3 regions of the Aminobacter sp. UC22_36 genome follow, and region 3 is predicted to be linked to each of the others. Evidence: riboswitches for the same ligand, from Rfam matches in the RefSeq annotation. Region 3 holds a riboswitch; each other region holds the start of a gene.
What was found. A riboswitch is a leader RNA that binds a small molecule or an ion and turns the genes downstream of it on or off. The one in region 3 is predicted to bind cobalamin.
Positions count from the first base shown of each region.

Region 1: it holds a riboswitch for cobalamin, as region 3 does, so the genes downstream of both, ACHMW7_RS27475 (aromatic ring-hydroxylating dioxygenase subunit alpha) here and bluB (5,6-dimethylbenzimidazole synthase) in region 3, are expected to answer to the same signal.
Region 2: it holds a riboswitch for cobalamin, as region 3 does, so the genes downstream of both, ACHMW7_RS10060 (ABC transporter substrate-binding protein) here and bluB (5,6-dimethylbenzimidazole synthase) in region 3, are expected to answer to the same signal.

Region 1 covers NZ_CP171996.1:4,895,564-4,901,145, forward strand. Annotated here, with positions in the region: gene ACHMW7_RS27470 (2Fe-2S iron-sulfur cluster-binding protein) at 1-514, opposite strand, end outside; gene ACHMW7_RS27475 (aromatic ring-hydroxylating dioxygenase subunit alpha) at 536-1,783, opposite strand; cobalamin riboswitch at 1,900-2,106, opposite strand; partial or broken gene metH (methionine synthase) at 2,182-5,582, opposite strand, start outside.
Region 2 covers NZ_CP171996.1:1,397,320-1,402,901, forward strand. Annotated here, with positions in the region: partial or broken gene ACHMW7_RS10040 (hypothetical protein) at 1-14, opposite strand, end outside; gene torT (TMAO reductase system periplasmic protein TorT) at 169-1,251, shown strand; gene ACHMW7_RS10050 (XRE family transcriptional regulator) at 1,405-1,710, shown strand; gene ACHMW7_RS10055 (esterase/lipase family protein) at 1,774-2,502, shown strand; cobalamin riboswitch at 2,816-3,010, shown strand; gene ACHMW7_RS10060 (ABC transporter substrate-binding protein) at 3,280-4,329, shown strand; gene ACHMW7_RS10065 (FecCD family ABC transporter permease) at 4,393-5,496, shown strand; gene ACHMW7_RS10070 (ABC transporter ATP-binding protein) at 5,493-5,582, shown strand, end outside.
Region 3 covers NZ_CP171996.1:1,575,270-1,580,851, forward strand. Annotated here, with positions in the region: gene ACHMW7_RS10870 (DUF459 domain-containing protein) at 1-1,230, opposite strand, end outside; gene ACHMW7_RS10875 (lytic murein transglycosylase) at 1,247-2,473, opposite strand; gene galU (UTP--glucose-1-phosphate uridylyltransferase GalU) at 2,724-3,611, shown strand; cobalamin riboswitch at 3,676-3,861, shown strand; gene bluB (5,6-dimethylbenzimidazole synthase) at 3,908-4,642, shown strand; gene ACHMW7_RS10890 (outer membrane beta-barrel protein) at 4,639-5,582, opposite strand, start outside.

The DNA of each region.
Region 1 (5,582 bases), 2.1 Mb from region 3:
TACGGAAGATGATCTCTTCCGGCCGCCTTGCACAATTGACGAAGGAAACGTCCGTCCACGGCGCGCAGTCGTTGAGCCAGCGCAGCATCGACATCATCGGCGTGATGCCGGAGCCGGCGGAGACGAAGAGATATTTGGCGGCCGGATGCTGGTGCAGCGAGAAGTCGCCCGAAGGGCCATAGGCCTTGATGCGGACGCCCGGCCTCAAATGGTCGAACATCCAGCGCGTGCCGACACTGCCCGCCTGCGCCTTGACGGTGACGGCGATGGAGAACGGCCGCGACGGGCTGGACGACAGCGTGTAGGTACGCATGACAGGCACCGGGTCGACCGGCAGCTCGAGCGTCACGAACTGGCCGGGCTTGTAGCGGAACCAGGTCTGGTTGTCGGAGCGGAAGGTGAAGGTCTTGACGTCGGGCGCCTCGTCGGTGACGCCGATGACCTCCAGAACCTGAAGCCTGTCGTTCCAGGGCACCATCTCGTCTAGGTTGCGGTAAAGGCCGAGATCGGACATCGCGTTCATGCCTCCTCCTGCTCAGGCAACGTTGCGCAATGCCGGCTTGCCGTCATCGGCCAGCCGCGGCTCGATGAAATTGGCGTACCATTCGATGAACTGCATGACCCCGCCCTCGTGCTCGACCGAATAGGGCCCGGGCTCGTAGGCCGGCGATTTGATGCCGAAGGCGTTTTCCTCGACGATGCGGCGGTCCTGGTCGTTGGTCTCGGTCCAGACATGGGTCAGTTCGGCAAGATCGTAGTCGACGCCCTCGACGGCATCCTTGTGAACCAGCCACTTGGTGGTGACTGCCGTTTCGGTGGCGCTGATCGGCAGCACGCGGAAGGTGACGGCGTGGTCGCCGAGCACATGGTTCCAGGTCGTCGGATAGTGATAGAGCAGAAGCGTGCCAATCCTGTCGGCCGACACGCTATCTGAGAGATTTCGTTGCACAGCGCGCTTGCCGGACAGGGTGTAGCTCACCGCATCGCGCAACAACGGCGCGCGCGTCGCCCGGTACTGGCCGCCGGCATCGATGCGGAACTTGCTCGGCAGCCCTGCCGCTTCGCACTTTGCCCAGTGCGCCAGCATTTCGGGATCGCTCTCGGCACCGTTGACGCCGGTGACCGTCGGCGCCTCGGGGAAGGTCTTGCACAGCTCGGGATGGTTTGCGGCGCAATGATAGCACTCGCGGTTGTTTTCCCAGACCAGCTTCCAGTTGCCCTTCTCGACGATGGTGCTTTCAAAGGCAACCTTCGCCTCGCGCAGCCGGTGCGGCAGAAGGTAGGGCTCGACCAAAGCCCGCATCGGCGCGAAGTCGGCCGGCTCGTCGGCGAGGCAGATGAAGATGTAGCCGCCAACGGATTCGCAGGCGACCGGCTTCAGGCCGAACTGGCTCTTGTCGAAGCCTTCCGCCATCTGGCGCGCGAACAGCAGCCGGCCGTCGAGCTCATAGGTCCACTGGTGGTAAGGACAGACAAGCTTGGCCGCCGTGCCCTTTTCCGTCGCGCAGACACGGCTGCCGCGGTGGCGGCAGGAATTGTGGAAGGCACGAAGCTCGCCCTTCTGGTCACGGACGAGCACGACGGGATAGTCGCCGATCTGGACGGTGAAGAAGCTGCCCGGTTTGGCCAGTTCGCAGTCATGGCCGACAAACAGCCAGTCGCGATACCAGATCAGCTCCATGTCGACCCGGAAGAAATCCGGATCGGTGTAGAAGGGCTGCTCGAGGCTGAACCCGTCACGGCGTCCGCGCAGCAGCCTCAGCATTTCGTTCTTCGTGTCCATGTCCTGTCCTCATGCCAAGGACTGAACTGGTGGTGATGTCGGGAAGAACGACTGCCTGGCGGACACAAGGTCCGCGCAGCAACGATCCGCCTCTTGACCGCCCACCGCGATCAGTCGAGTTGTTTCAGGTTCAAGGCTGGTTTCCGGGCTCCGGAGCTGTCCTTTCGGACTGTTTCGACACCTTCCCAGGCCTTCAGGCCCAGTGGTCTCCCGTCGAAACAACAAACTCCGCCACCGTTGCGGGGGCAGCGCCGGCATCTCACCGGCTTCCCAATTCTCCGCTTCGTCTCACGCGAAGCAGCACCTTGAACATGTTCTGATCAGACCACGGAAAGCTGGCCGGACACGAGCACGAAAACGACACGGGCTCAGCGCAAAGGCGACAGAGCCCGCGAACGCTATTCGGCCGCCTCGGCGAATGAGGCCGGTATGTAGTTAAGGATCGGCCCGAGCCAGCGTTCGACTTCGGCGATGGTCATGTCCTTGCGCCGGGCATAGTCTTCGACCTGGTCGCGCTCGACCTTGGCGACACCGAAATAGTAGCTCTCGGGATGCGCCAGATAGATACCTGAGACCGAGGAGCCCGGCCACATCGCCATGCTCTCGGTCAGGCTGACACTGGCGTTCTTCTCCGCGTCGAGCAGGCGGAACAGCGTCACCTTTTCGGTATGGTCGGGCTGGGCCGGATAGCCCGGCGCCGGCCGGATACCGCGATATGGCTCGCCGATCAGATCGTCAGGCGCCAGGTTTTCATCCGGCGCATAACCCCAGAACTCCTTGCGCACCTTTTCATGCATGCGCTCGGCGAAGGCCTCGGCGAAACGGTCGGCCAGCGCCTTGACCATGATCGAGGAGTAGTCGTCATTGGCACGTTCGAAACGCTCGGCGATCGCCACTTCCTCGATGCCTGATGTGACGACAAAGCCGCCGAGATAGTCCGGCTTGCCGCTCCCCAGAGGCGCGATGAAATCGGCCAGCGCGACATTGGCCTTGCCGTCGCGCTTGGTCAGCTGCTGGCGCAGGGTGAAGAAGGTGCCAAGTTCCTTTTTACGCGCCTCGTCGGTGAACAGCCTGACGTCGTCGCCGACGGCATTGGCCGGCCAGAAGCCGATGACCGCCTTGGGCGCGAACCACTTCTCGTCGATGATCTTCTTCAGCATTGCCTGCGCGTCCTCGAACAGCTGGCGCGCCGCAGGACCCTGCTTCTCGTCGTCGAGGATCTTGGGGTAACGGCCCTTGAGCTCCCAGGTCTGGAAGAACGGCGTCCAGTCGATGTAGCGGGCAAGCTCGGCCAGATCCCAGCCTTCGAACACCCTGGTACCGAGGAAGGATGGCTTGGGCGGCGTGTAGGACGCCCAGTCGACCTTGTGCGCATTGGCACGCGCCTTGGCCAGCGGCAGCCGTTGCTTGTCGGCCTCCGAGCGGTGATGGGCGTCGGCGACCTTCTGGTATTCAGCCTGAATGGTCTCGACATAGCCGGCCTTGGCCTCCGACGACAACAGGTTGGACACCACGCCGACCGCACGGCTGGCGTCGGTCACGTAGACGGTCTGGCCGCTGTGATAGCGCGGATGGATCTTCACCGCCGTGTGGACGCGGCTGGTGGTGGCACCACCGATCAAAAGCGGAATGTCGAAACCTTCGCGCTCCATTTCAGCAGCGACATGCGCCATCTCGTCGAGTGACGGCGTGATCAGGCCGGAAAGGCCGATGATGTCGACCTTTTCGTCCCTGGCGACCTGCAGGATCTTGGTTGCCGGCACCATGACGCCGAGGTCGATGATCTCGTAATTGTTGCAGGCGAGCACGACGCCGACGATGTTCTTGCCGATGTCGTGGACGTCGCCTTTGACCGTCGCCATCAGGATCTTGCCGGCGGTCTGGCGTTCGCCATTGTCGATGCCGTTGGCGGCGTTGGCGAGCTTCTCCGCCTCCATATGTGGCAGCAAGCCGGCCACCGCCTGCTTCATGACGCGTGCCGACTTGACGACCTGCGGCAGGAACATCTTGCCGGCGCCGAACAGGTCGCCGACGACATTCATGCCGGCCATCAGCGGACCTTCGATGACATGCAGCGGACGCTCCGCCCTCAGCCGCGCCTCGTCGGTGTCGGCATCGATGAACTCGGTGATGCCATTGACCAGCGCGTGGCTGATGCGGCTCTCGACCGGCCAGTCGCGCCAGGCGAGATCACGCTCCTTGGCCTCCTTGCCGGCCGTGCCCTTGTAGCGTTCCGCCAGTTCCAGCAGCCGCTCGGTGGCGGTGCCGCCGGCCTTGGGCGCGCGGTTGAGCACGACGTCCTCGCAGGCCTCGCGCAGCTCCGGATCAATCGATTCATAGACGGCAAGCTGGCCGGCATTGACGATGCCCATGTCCATGCCGACCTGGATGCAGTGGTAGAGGAACACGGCGTGCATGGCTTCGCGCACCGGCTCGATTGCCGCGGAAGGAAAACGACAGGTTGGACACGCCGCCCGAGATGTGGACATGCGGCAGGGTCGCAGTGATCTCGCGGGTCGCCTCGATGAAGTCGACGCCGTAATTGTCGTGCTCCTCGATGCCGGTGGCGACCGCGAAGATGTTGGGGTCGAAGATGATGTCTTCCGGCGCGAAGCCGGCCTGCTCGGTCAGAAGCTTGTAGGCGCGGGTGCATATCTCGACCTTGCGCGCCCTGGTGTCGGCCTGGCCCTGCTCGTCGAAGGCCATGACGACGACGGCGGCGCCATAGGCGCGGCAAAGCCTGGCGTGATGCAGGAAGGCCTCTTCGCCCTCCTTCATCGAGATCGAATTGACGATCGGCTTGCCCTGGACGCATTTCAGCCCGGCCTCGATGACCTCCCATTTGGAGCTGTCGATCATTACGGGCACACGCGCGATGTCGGGTTCGGCGGCGATCAGGTTGAGATACTCGACCATCGCCTTCTTCGAGTCGATCAGGCCCTCATCCATGTTGATGTCGATGATCTGCGCGCCATTGACGACCTGGTCGCGGGCGACGTCGAGCGCTGCGGCGTAATCGCCGGCAGTCACCAGTTTGCGGAACTTGGCCGAACCGGTGACGTTGGTGCGCTCGCCGACATTGACGAAGGGAATCTCGTCGGTAAGCGTGAACGGCTCGAGACCCGACAGGCGCATCTGCGGCTTGAGCTCCGGCACCTGGCGCGGCGGATATTTGGCCACTGCTTCGGCGATGGCGCGGATATGCTCCGGCGTCGAGCCGCAGCAGCCGCCGACGATGTTGATGAAGCCCTCGCGCGCGAACTCCTCGACCTGCGCGGCCATGAATTCCGGGCTCTCGTCATACTGGCCGAAGGCGTTGGGCAGGCCGGCATTGGGATAGGCGCAGATGAAGGTCTCGGCGACATCGGACAGTTCGGCCAGATGCGGGCGCATGGCGGCCGCACCGAGCGCGCAGTTGAGCCCGACCGTAAACGGATCGGCATGGCGGATCGAATTCCAGAAGGCCGACGGCGTCTGGCCGGACAGCGTACGGCCGGACAAGTCGGTGATGGTGCCCGAAATCATCACCGGCAGGCGTACGCCCTTTTCGATGAAGATCTCATCGCAGGCAAAGATCGCCGCCTTGGCGTTGAGCGTATCGAAGATGGTCTCGATCAGGATGATGTCGGCGCCGCCGTCGATCAGGCCGCGCAGCTGTTCGCCATAAGCGATGCGCAGGTCGTCGAAGGTGACTGCGCGGTAGCCGGGATTGTTGACGTCGGGCGAGATCGAGGCGGTGCGGTTGGTCGGCCCGAGCGCGCCGGCAACGAAACGGCGCTTGCCGTCCTCCTGCTGCGCC
Region 2 (5,582 bases), 180 kb from region 3:
AACCTATGAAGCATGGCTCATATAACCATGGTTTGCGCTGCCAGCGTAAGCGCTCAACAACACTGCGCGTCCAATTGGATGGACAAAGGACGCCGTGGCATTTTGATTGCACATGATCGCCAGTGAAAATCGATTTTGATTTGAGGGGGCATGCACTAGCCTAGGGCGATGAAATCCCGCATCCGCCGCCAATGTCTGGGCCTGCTTGCCGCCGCGTTTCTGGCGCTCAATGCCGGCCATTCCGCCATGGCCGGCGAGGCGGCGACGAGCTGGAAACTCAACGCCTGGGACCCGCCTTTCGACTATTCCAGGCAGCCCACCGAGATCGACTACCAGCCCGTCGCCAGGGCTGCCAAGCCGTGGCGCATCTGCGCGTCCTACCCGCATCTCAAGGATTCCTACTGGGTCAGCGTCAACTACGGCATGGTCGAGCAGGCGCGTTCGGCCGGCGTCAAGCTGACCGTCGTCGAGGCCGGCGGCTACCCCAATCTCGACCGCCAGATCGAGCAGATCCGCACCTGCAGCGCCAATGCCGATGCGCTCATCGTCGGCACCGTGTCTTATGAGGGGCTGACGCCGACGATCAGGGAAATCGCCAGGCGCATCCCCGTCATCGCGGCGGTCAACGACATCGACGACGCCGGCATCGCGGCGAAATCAGGGGTTTCGTGGGAGGAGATGGGCCAGTCGATCGGCGCTTATCTCGCCCGCCTGCACCCGACAGGCTCGATGCCGGTCTCCGTCGCCTGGTTCCCCGGCCCCAAGGGTGCCGGCTGGGTCAAATTCGTCGAGGCAGGTTTCCGCGGCGCGCTGAAACAGAGCTCGGCAAACATCGACGCCGTCAAATGGGGCGACACCGGCGTCGAGATCCAGCTGCTGCTGATCGAGGAACTGCTCGAGGCCCAGCCCGACATCGACTACATCGTCGGCAGCGCGCCGACCGCCGACGCTGCCGTCAGCATCCTGAGGGCACAGGGGCGGGCCAACCACGTCCAGGTGCTGGCCGACTACTTCACCCACGGCACGTTCCGCGAGATCAACCGGGGCAAGGTGGTGGCGGCGCCGACTGATTCACCGCCGCTGCAAGGCCGCATCGCCATCGACCAGGCGATCCGGGCGATCGAAGGCACGCTGCACTATCGCCATGTCGGGCCGCCGGTCCAGGTGATCGACCGGACCAATGTGCAGTCGCTCGACCTCGAGCGCTCCCTGGCGCCGGCCTGGTTCAAGCCGACCTTCGAGGTCCAGTAAGACCGGCACCGTCACACTGCCAGCCCGCGTCGCCCTTCGCCCACGACGATCCGACGACGAAACGACCAAGGTCGTAACGGCTGACTTCGGCTGTGGGGTGACAGACGATCCGGCATTTGCCATCACTGAGCTTTCGGCAAGGAGGCTCAGGCGATGATGATGACGGGATCGATGTGCAGGGCGGCACGCGCCCTGGTGGAGATCAGCCGGCAAAGGCTCGCCGCAGCCTCCCAAATCGCAGAGCCTGATATCGAGGCCTTCGAACGCAAGATCAGCATCCCCAACGATGCGGCGGTCAGCGCCTTGCAAGCGGCACTGGAACATTATGGTGCCGTCTTCATCCCCGAAGACGGTGGCAATGGTGCCGGTGTCCGCCTGAAGTTCAGCCGCTCGGTGACCAGGAGGCTGTCGACGCTGGAGGGCGAGGGTGGCCCCGCGGCCAGCGACGACGTTCCCTGACAAGGTGCCGTGCGCGGCTGCGGTGGGCTTGAGGCCATCCGCCGATGTGGACTAGCTTGCGCCATGCGGTTGTTGCTGGCCCTGATGCTGTCTGTGCTCTCGTCGGCTGCGCTGGCGCGCGACTGCGTCGTGCTGCTGCACGGGCTCGCGCGCACCGACACATCCTTCCTGCTGATGGAGCAAACGCTCGGCAGGGTCGACTACGCCGTCGTCAATGATACCTACCCTTCGGTCGATGCGCCGATCGAAAGGCTGATCGCGCATGTCGATGCGTCGGTGGCCGGTTGCGGCAGCGCTGCCAGGGTCAATTTCGTCACCCATTCGATGGGCGGCATCCTGCTCAGGGCCTGGCTGATCGGCAACCGGCCGGCAAATCTCGGCCGGGTGGTCATGCTTGCGCCGCCCAACCATGGCTCCGAGGTCGTCGACACGCTCGGTGATCTCAGGCTGTTCGAGATGATCAATGGCCCAGCCGGCATGCAACTCGGCACCGGCCCCGACAGCGTTCCGAACCGCTTGGGCGCAGCCGACTTCGAACTCGGCATCATCGCCGGCGACCGCACGTTCAACCCGATCCTGTCGACCATGTTCAACGGTCCCAATGACGGCAAGGTTTCGGTGGAAAGCACGAAACTTGCAGGCATGGCCGACCACATCGTATTGCCGACGACGCACACCTTCATGATGAACAATCCGCTGGTCATCGCCCAGACGATCAACTTCCTGCGCACTGGGCGGTTCGATCATCAGCTGACGCTCGGCGACCTTGTCCGGCGCGGCCTCGGCAATTGAGCCGTCGAGCGGCGCCCGGCAAACCGGGCGAATTCCGGGCCGGGCGCATTCCAGGCCTGCCGGTTGTCGACGACAACTGGCGCCACCATGGACCTGTGACAGATCGGCCTGGCCGTCCGTTGCCACAGCCACGCATTTCCAAGAGTTCAACTGGCCCAAGAGTTCAACTGGTCCAAGAATTCAACTGGCTTCCGCGCGGAGTTGAACTCCAGCTTTCCGCCTTGAACATCGGATCTTCAAAAAATGCTGCCAAGGCAGCAAATGCCGCTCCTGTATAGTCCCGCATGGCAACTTGACTTTACCTTGGCTGCCGCTAGGTTGCCGCCGTCATGGTCTTCCGTCTTCTCGGCGGAAGCTAAGAGGGAATCCGGTGTGAAACCGGAGCTGACCCGCAACTGTAAGCGGTGAGCCGATCGTCCATATGTCACTGGCAGTCATTGCCGGGAAGACGGGCGACAAAGGCTGCGATCCGTGAGCCAGGAGACCTGCCTGACAGAGTGAGATTCCGTGGTCGGGGTGTGCCACAGGAGTGACGGTTCCAGCTCGGAAGTCCGCATGCGGCTTTCGTTTGGCCCGCATTTCCGCAGCCCCGCCATGGCAGGCAGAGGTTGGCGCGGCGATGTCGGGAAGTTCCCCGGGAATTCGAGAGTTTCAGCAGGCGCGTCTCACGTCGCCGGCTGTCATTGCCATGCTGCGCCTCGTCTCCCCGGTGTTGGCCGGGCACGGACGCGCTGACGTTCTCGAACGTTGCGCCCCCATTTCAAGCAAGGAGAGATCATGAAAATCAGTCATTGGGCCCTGTGGCTCGGCCTCGCCGTGGCGTCGGCCATCGGCCTGGCGCCGGCTGCCGCGGAAACCTTCACCGACGATGCCGGCCGCAAGGTCGAGCTGGAATTGCCGATCAAACGCGCCGTCATCTTCAACCGCTACGCGGTCGAGTTCGCCCGCGCCATCGGCGCCATCGACAAGGTCGTCGGCGTCGACGCGAGCACGATGCGCGACCCGGCCTACTGGCCGCAGTTCAAGGAAACCGACATCGTCGGCCAGGGCCAGACCCAGCCCAATTACGAGGCGATCGTGGCGCTCAAGCCCGACGTGGTGATCATTCCGCGTAATGGCGTCTACGAGGAAGCGGCGCGACAGCTCGAGGCGTTCGGCATTCCGGTGCTGGTCGTCACCGCCTGGGACACGCTGCAGCATGTCGAGAACGTGACGCTGTTCGGCAAGCTGTTCGGGCAGAAGGCAAAGGCCGACGCACTCAACGCCTATTACACCAGCTACATGGATCTGCTGGCCGAGCGCCTGAAGGGCGTCGAGCGCAGACGCGTCTATCTCGAGGAGGTCCGCGACCTGGTGACGGTGACGCCCGGCTCGGGCTGGCACGACATGATCGAGGCCGGTGGCGGCATCAACGTCTTCGGCGACATCGACGTCAAGAAGGAGCCATCCTCGCGCGGCAACGAAAACAGCTTCACCGTCGATCCTGAGGAGATCATCGCGCGCAAGCCCGATCTGGTGATCAAGCTGCAGCCGGGGTCTTACAAGACGATCCCGCAAGCGAAGTTCGTCGAAAGCTGGAAGGCCATCGTCGCCCGCGAGGAGATTTCGGGCACACCGGCTGGACAGGCAGGCAATGTGCGGCTGATCAACTACTATTTGGCCGGCGGCTCGTCCAAGGTGACGGGCGCGCTGCAGGTCGCCAAATGGCTCTATCCCGAAAAATTCGCCGACGTCGATCCTGAAGCGGCGATGAAGGAATGGATCGAGATCTATCAGGGGCTGCCGTTCCAGGGCGGCATGACCTACCAGGGCACCGCGTCCAACTGACGACCTGCACGCCGCCGCCCGAGCGGTCGCGGCGTGCGCTTCCCAACCCGGAGCCCACTGACCATGGACATCGCAACCACCACCAGCCTGGATCGCGGCTATTCCCACGGCATTTCCAGTCGCTACCGGCAGGCTGGCCACCGCAGGCTGGCGGTCATCCTGTGTTCGTTTCTTGCGCTTCTGGTGGTGGCGGGATCCGTCGCCATCGTCGGCATCGCCGAAACCGGGCTTTCGACCCTGCTTGCGATCGTTCTGCAGAAGATCACCTTCGGCCATTTCGTCGCCGAGGTCGACCCGCAGCAGGCGCGGGTTCTTGTCCATCTTCGCCTGCCGCGTGTCGTCATGGCGATGGTGGCCGGCGGTTCGCTGGCATTCGCCGGCGTGCTGATGCAGGCGATCACCCGCAACCCGCTGGTCAGCCCCTATACGATCGGCGTGTCCTCGGCGGCCGCCTTCGGCGCTTCCATCGCCATCATGTTCGGTGTCGGCTTCAGCGCCGCCGGGCTCTATTTCGTGCCGCTGACGGCCTTCCTGTTTGCACTGGGCTGCGCCGTGCTGGTGTTTTCGATGGCCTGGCTGCGCGGCATGGGCGCCCAGACCATGGTGCTGACCGGCATCGCGCTGATGTATCTGTTCTCCGCCATGACCGCGGCGGTGCAGTTCGTCGCCACCCAGGAGCAACTGGCCCGGGTCGTGCACTGGACCTTCGGCAGCCTCAACGGCATCGGCTGGGATGCTGTCGCTGTGGCCGGACTGGCCTTGCTGGTCGCCTTGCCGCTCGCCCAGTCGAAGGCATGGCAGTTCAACGCGCTGACCAGCGCCGGCGACGATGTCTCGCGCTCGCTTGGCATCAACGTCGCCTTGCTGCGCGGTCTCGCCGTCGTCCTGTCGGTGGTGGTGTCGGCGGTGGTCATCAGCTTCACCGGGGTGATCGGCTTCGTCGGGCTGATCGGGCCGCATGTCGCCCGCCTGATGATCGGCAGCGACCATCGCTACCTCATCCCCTTCTCGGCAATCTGCGGCGCCATGCTGCTGCTTCTGGCCGACGCTGTCGGGCGCATGGCGTTCAGCCCGACGGTCATCCCGGTGGGCATCGTCGTCGCCTTTGTCGGCGTGCCGCTGTTCCTTCATTTGATCCTGTCGCGACGCTCGGAGTATTTTTCATGAGCGCCTATCTTGCCATCGACAAGGTCAGCTTCGGTTATGGCAGCCGGACGGTGTTGCGCGAGGTCTCGGTCGGACTGGCAAAGGGC
Region 3 (5,582 bases):
GATGGCGGTGGTGGTTTCGGTGCTCTGCGTCGCTGGCAGCGGCTTCGGCGGCCAGGAGAAATCGTCGACACGTCCGGGTGCTGCCGCAGGCGCGATGCCTTGCACGACAAGTTTTTCGCCGGGCGAGCGCGGGTCGCCCTTGGGCGAGGCTTGCGCGCCGAGCAATTCGGTGCCGCCGTCGAGTTCGGGGTCCGACAGCGAGACCGGCACCGTCCGGTCGATATTGACCGGCACGTTGAGTTCGCCTGGCGTCGCCTGCGGCAGGCTCGCCGGCACCACGGTTTCGGTGCCTTGCGGGGTGATGCCGAGCAACTTGTTCAGTGGTTTTTCGGCAAAGAAGGCGAGCTTGCGCTTGCCGGCGCGGGTGACGTTGATGCCGTCGTCGGAACGCAGCCGCACCGGCTGGCCGTTGATGTCGGGGCCGCTGGTAACGAAAGCGCCGGCCTCATCGACAAAACCGTCCCAGACATCGACGAATTCGCTGCCGGCGGCTTCGGTGGCGGCGCGGTAGATGTCGTTGAAGGCGAGCATGTCGGTGCTCATCTTCGGCGACTTGAAGGCCGGCATGCCGACCCACAGGAACGGCACCTTGGTGTCGGAAATGGTCTTGGCCAGGGCCTCGGTGCGCGCGGTGTATTCCTTGGTCCAGGCAGCGCTCATCGACGGCTCGCGGGCGTCGCCAACACGCATCTGCTGGCGGTCATTGGAGCCCATCATGACGATGACGGCGGCCGGCTTTTCCTGCTCGATCAGCAGCTTGGCCTTCTCGGACCAGTTGTAATAGTCCTCGCGCACCAGGCCCGACGAGCCGTTGGTCTTGTCGACGATGCGGATCTTGGCGTTCTCGGCAAAGACGGTGCCCAAGCCTTCGGCGATGCCGCCGCCAAGGAAGTCGCCGATGACCAGCACGACGCGTGCGTCAGGCAGCTTTTCGACAACCGGCACGGCGGGGTCGGCGGCCCTGCCGACATTGCCGGCAGTGGCCTTGGGCTTGCGCGGGGTCTTGCGGATCTTTTTCCTGGTCTGCGGCTGCTCCAGGATGAAGGGGTCGACGCGTGGTTCGCGCCGCGGCATGAACAGGTCGCGCAAGGACCACTTGCGCAAGATGCCTTCCTGGGCGACTGCCGGCGTTGGCATCGTCGACGAAATGGCGGTCAAGGCGACCGCCACCGCGACCAGTGGCATCGTCAGGCGCAACAGCGAAAACCTTGACCGACGCGTCGATGCCAAATGCAGCCTCCGGTTGCTAATTGCGCCGCAGCGAATTGAGCACTTCCATGCTCGGATGGCCGTCCGGCGTCAAGCCCAGCTGTGCCTGGAACGCCTTGATCGCCGAGCGCGAACCTTCGCCGATCTTGCCATCGCTCTTGCCGTCATAATAGCCATGCGCCGACAGCCGCTTCTGCAACTCCTGCTTTTCTTCGAAGCTGAGCTTGGTGAACGGCCGCTTCCAGTCCTGCACCAGGCCACCGTAGCCGGCGATCTCGTCGGCAAGTAGACCGACGGCAAGCGCGTATTTGTCGGCATTGTTGTAGCGCTTGATGACCGAAAAATTCTTGGTCATCAGGAATGCCGGTCCGCCGCGGCCGTCCGGCACCTTGAGGGTGGCCACGTCTGAGCCGCGCTTGAACGCCTTGCCATTGGCGCGTTCGACGCCGAGAGACGCCCATTTGTCGAGCGTCAGCGATCCCGTGGGGAATTTCTGGCCCTGAGGCAGCACGACTTCGTAGCCCCAGGTCTTGCCTGCCTGCCAGCCGTTCTTTTTCAAAAGATTGGCGGCGGTGGCGAGCGCGTCGGGCACGGAGTTCCAGATATCGCGCTTGCCATTGCCGTCGGCGTCGACGGCATAGGCCTGGTAACTGGTCGGGATGAACTGGGTGTGGCCCATCGCACCGGCCCAGGAGCCGACAAGATGGCTTTCATCGATGTCGCCGCGCTGCAGGATCTTGAGCGCTGCGATCAGCTGGGTGCGGGCAAATTTCGCCCGGCGCTGGTCGCCATAGGCAAGCGTTGCCAGCGAGCGCACCACGTTGCGCATCACCTTGTCGTTCTTGAGAATCTCGCCGTAGTTCGATTCCATCGACCAGATGGCCAGCAGGATATAGCGGTCGACGCCGAACTTGGCCTCGATGCGGTCGAGCCAGGGCTTCCATTTGCGCGCCATCTCGCGGCCGACTGCGATCGACTGGTCGTGCACGCGATTGTCGAAATAATCCCACACAGGCGCGGTGAATTCGGGCTGGAAGCGGGCCTTTTCCAGCACCTCGGGATCGGCCGAGGTGACGCCTCGGAAGGCGCGATCATAGGTCGAGCCGGAGATTCCGTTGTCGGCAGCGACGGAACGGAAGCTTGAGACCCAGCGTTGGAAGCCAGCCTCGGCCGCCGCCGGGCCAGCAGGCAACAGCAGCGCGAGCGAAAGACCAGCTATCGCGGCGACGCCTGCGAGACTTTTGGCGGTTTTGCGAAGGGGCATTCTTTCCTCCTTGGAGAGATCAGAAAGTCGATTCATCGCCGAAGCCGGTTAGCAATCAGTTTACCATAGACCCCTTGGGGAACGAAAAGCGGTTTGGGGCATTGTCCACCTGGCGGTTTGGACAATCAAGATCGCGTGATCAATGTCTTGCCCGCTGTCACCGAATATGTGAACGCATTCAGTATTCATCAATTCGGGCGTGGCAATGTCTGCGTCCGATACCCGTATTCCTCGATCGGACGACCATGCAATGAAAAGAGTTCGCAAGGCAGTTTTTCCCGTCGCCGGCTTGGGCACGCGTTTTCTGCCTGCCACCAAGTCGATTCCCAAGGAAATGCTGACGGTCGTTGACCGTCCGGTGATTCAATATGTGGTCGACGAGGCGCGCGAGGCGGGCATCGAGCACTTCATCTTCGTCACCGGCCGCAACAAGGCGGTTATCGAAGACCATTTCGACGTCCAGTTCGAACTCTATGACACGCTGGCCCAGCGCGGCAAAATTGAACAGCTCGAACGTCTGCAGCGGCTGCAGCCGGGACCGGGCCAGACCTCGTTCACCCGCCAGCAGGTGCCGCTTGGCCTCGGCCACGCAGTGTGGTGCGCGCGCGAACTGGTCGGCGACGAGCCTTTCGCGCTGCTTTTGCCCGACATGATCATGCAGTCGGAAAAGAGCTGCATGCGCGAGATGGTCGAGCTCTATGCCGAGACCGGCAACAACATCATTGCGGTTCAGGAATGCGATCCGGCCGAGGCGCACAAATACGGCATCGTCGGACAAGGCAAGGCGATCCACACCGGCTTTGAGATCGAAGGCATGGTGGAAAAGCCGAAGCAGGGCACCGCACCCTCCAATCTGTTCATCAACGGCCGCTACATCCTGCAGCCGGAGATCTTCAACATACTGGCTAGCCAGGAGCGTGGCGCCGGCGACGAGATCCAGCTCACCGACGCGATGCTGAAGCTCGAGAAGATGCAGTCCTTCTACGGCTACCATTATCGCGGCCGCACCTTCGACTGCGGATCACCGGAGGGTTTCGTCGAGGCCAATGTCGCCTTCGCACTGTCGCGTTCCGATCTCAGCAAGAGCATGGCCGGCGTCATCGAAGGGCTGCTCGGCGAGATGAAGTCCGGCAAATAACCGGGAATGTCGCCCGTGCGTCAGGATTGGACGCACGGTACGATGGCTTTCGGCACCCGCTGCCGATAGAGATATCCTGCCAGGTGCCCGCAGCGATGCGGGAGAATCGGGAACACGGTGCAAATCCGTGGCGTGCCCAACGCTGTAAGAGGGACCGTATCGGCACAAGCCACTGTTCATGTTGAACGGGAAGGCGCCGACGACGGGTTGAACTCGAGCCAGAAGACCGGCCCGGCAGAAATCGTCCACCGCATGGTCAGGCGGTGGCAACCGATTTGCTCGCCAGGGGACACGCGATGCTTGTTGACCAGATCAATGCCATTTCAGGCTGTTTCGACCTTGCCGCGCAGGATGCCGTCTACCGCGCCATCTTCACGCGCCGCGACGTGCGCAGCCATTTCCTGCCCGATCCGATTGGCGACGAAGTGCTGGTGCGGCTTTTGCTTGCGGCCCATCACGCGCCGTCGGTCGGCTTCATGCAGCCGTGGAATTTCATCGTCATCCGCGATCGTCAACGACGCGAGCACGTCCGCGATCTGTTCTTTGCCGCGCGGCAACAGGAACTGCCTGAGATCGCCGAGGAGCGGCGCGAGCTGTACCGCAAGCTCAAGCTGGAAGGCATCTGCGAGAGCCCGCTCAACCTTGTCGTCACCTGCGATCGCAGCCGCTCGGCGAACTCGCCGCTCGGGCGCTGGCACAACCCGGAAATGGATCTCTACAGCACGGTTTGCGCCGTGCAGAATTTCTGGCTGGCGGCGCGTGCGGAGGGCGTCGGCGTCGGCTGGGTCAGCATCCTCGACCGCGAGGCGTTGAAGCAGTTGCTCGGTATTCCCGATCACGTCGTGCCGGTGGCCTATCTCTGCGTCGGCCATGTCAGTGAGTTCGCGCAAAAGCCCGATCTGGAGCGGCACGGCTGGGGCAGCCGCCTGCCGCTCGCCGATCTCATCATGAGCGAGGTGTTTTCCGGACAAGGCGAGGATGCGCTGAAGGCGGTTGCCGCCGACATGGGGGGTTTCCCGGCTGGACGCTAACGCTGGATCTTCAGCCCGACGAACACGCTGTTGGTCTTGCTGTCGCGGGACGGCAGGGTGCTGTCGAAGGTCTCGTGGCGCAGCTTGCCGGTAAGGCCGGCGTAACGATTGAGCCACCAGGTCAGGCCCGCTTCGGCGCTCAGCCTGAGTTCGTGGTTGTTGGAGCTGGCATAGTCACGATAGCCGACGCCGCCGGCAAGGAATGCGGTCAGGTTGGAGCGGATCTGCCGCTCGACGCTGAGACGGCCATTGTAGAGCACCGAGCCGCTGTCGCCGGCGGTGGTCGAACCTTCGACAAAGGTCTCGCCGGTCAGGCCGACGATCGTGCCGCGCATCGGTGACCATTTGAGGTCGGCGGCAATGGTTGCAGCGGAAACCGTCTTCAGCCGGTCGTCGTCGAAATCCTCCGATATCCAGCCGGCCGAGACTTCGCCACCGAATTTTTCGCCCATGTCGATTTCGACACCGGCGCGGGCGCCGGTGCGCTTGGACGAACGCTCGAAGCCTGCTGTGTCGAAGCGCAGGTCATAGACCCTTCGCCCGAACTCGATCTCGCCGAAAGGCGTAAGCGCCGGCGAGACCTCGTAGCCGACGCGGACCTTGCCGGAGTACAGCGTCGAATTGCGGTCCTCTTGCGAGAGCGTGGTGCCGTCAGTGAGTTCGGCATCGCTGTAGCTTTCGTTGACCGCTTCGCCGGTGATACCGAAGCGGAACTTGCCGACATCCTTTTCGACACCGAGCGAGCCGTTGAGGCTATGCAGGGTCGGCCGTTCGGCAGTGCCCGAGATGACCACGGGCGACGAGGTCGATTCCGGGCGCATGTTGTAGCCGAGCCGCGCCAGTGCGCGCAGGTCGTCGGCGAAGTCGAGCTGCAAGCGCCCGTCGATGCCGCCGCTGAGATCCTTGACCTCCTGGCCGGAGATGGATTTGCGGTAATTGC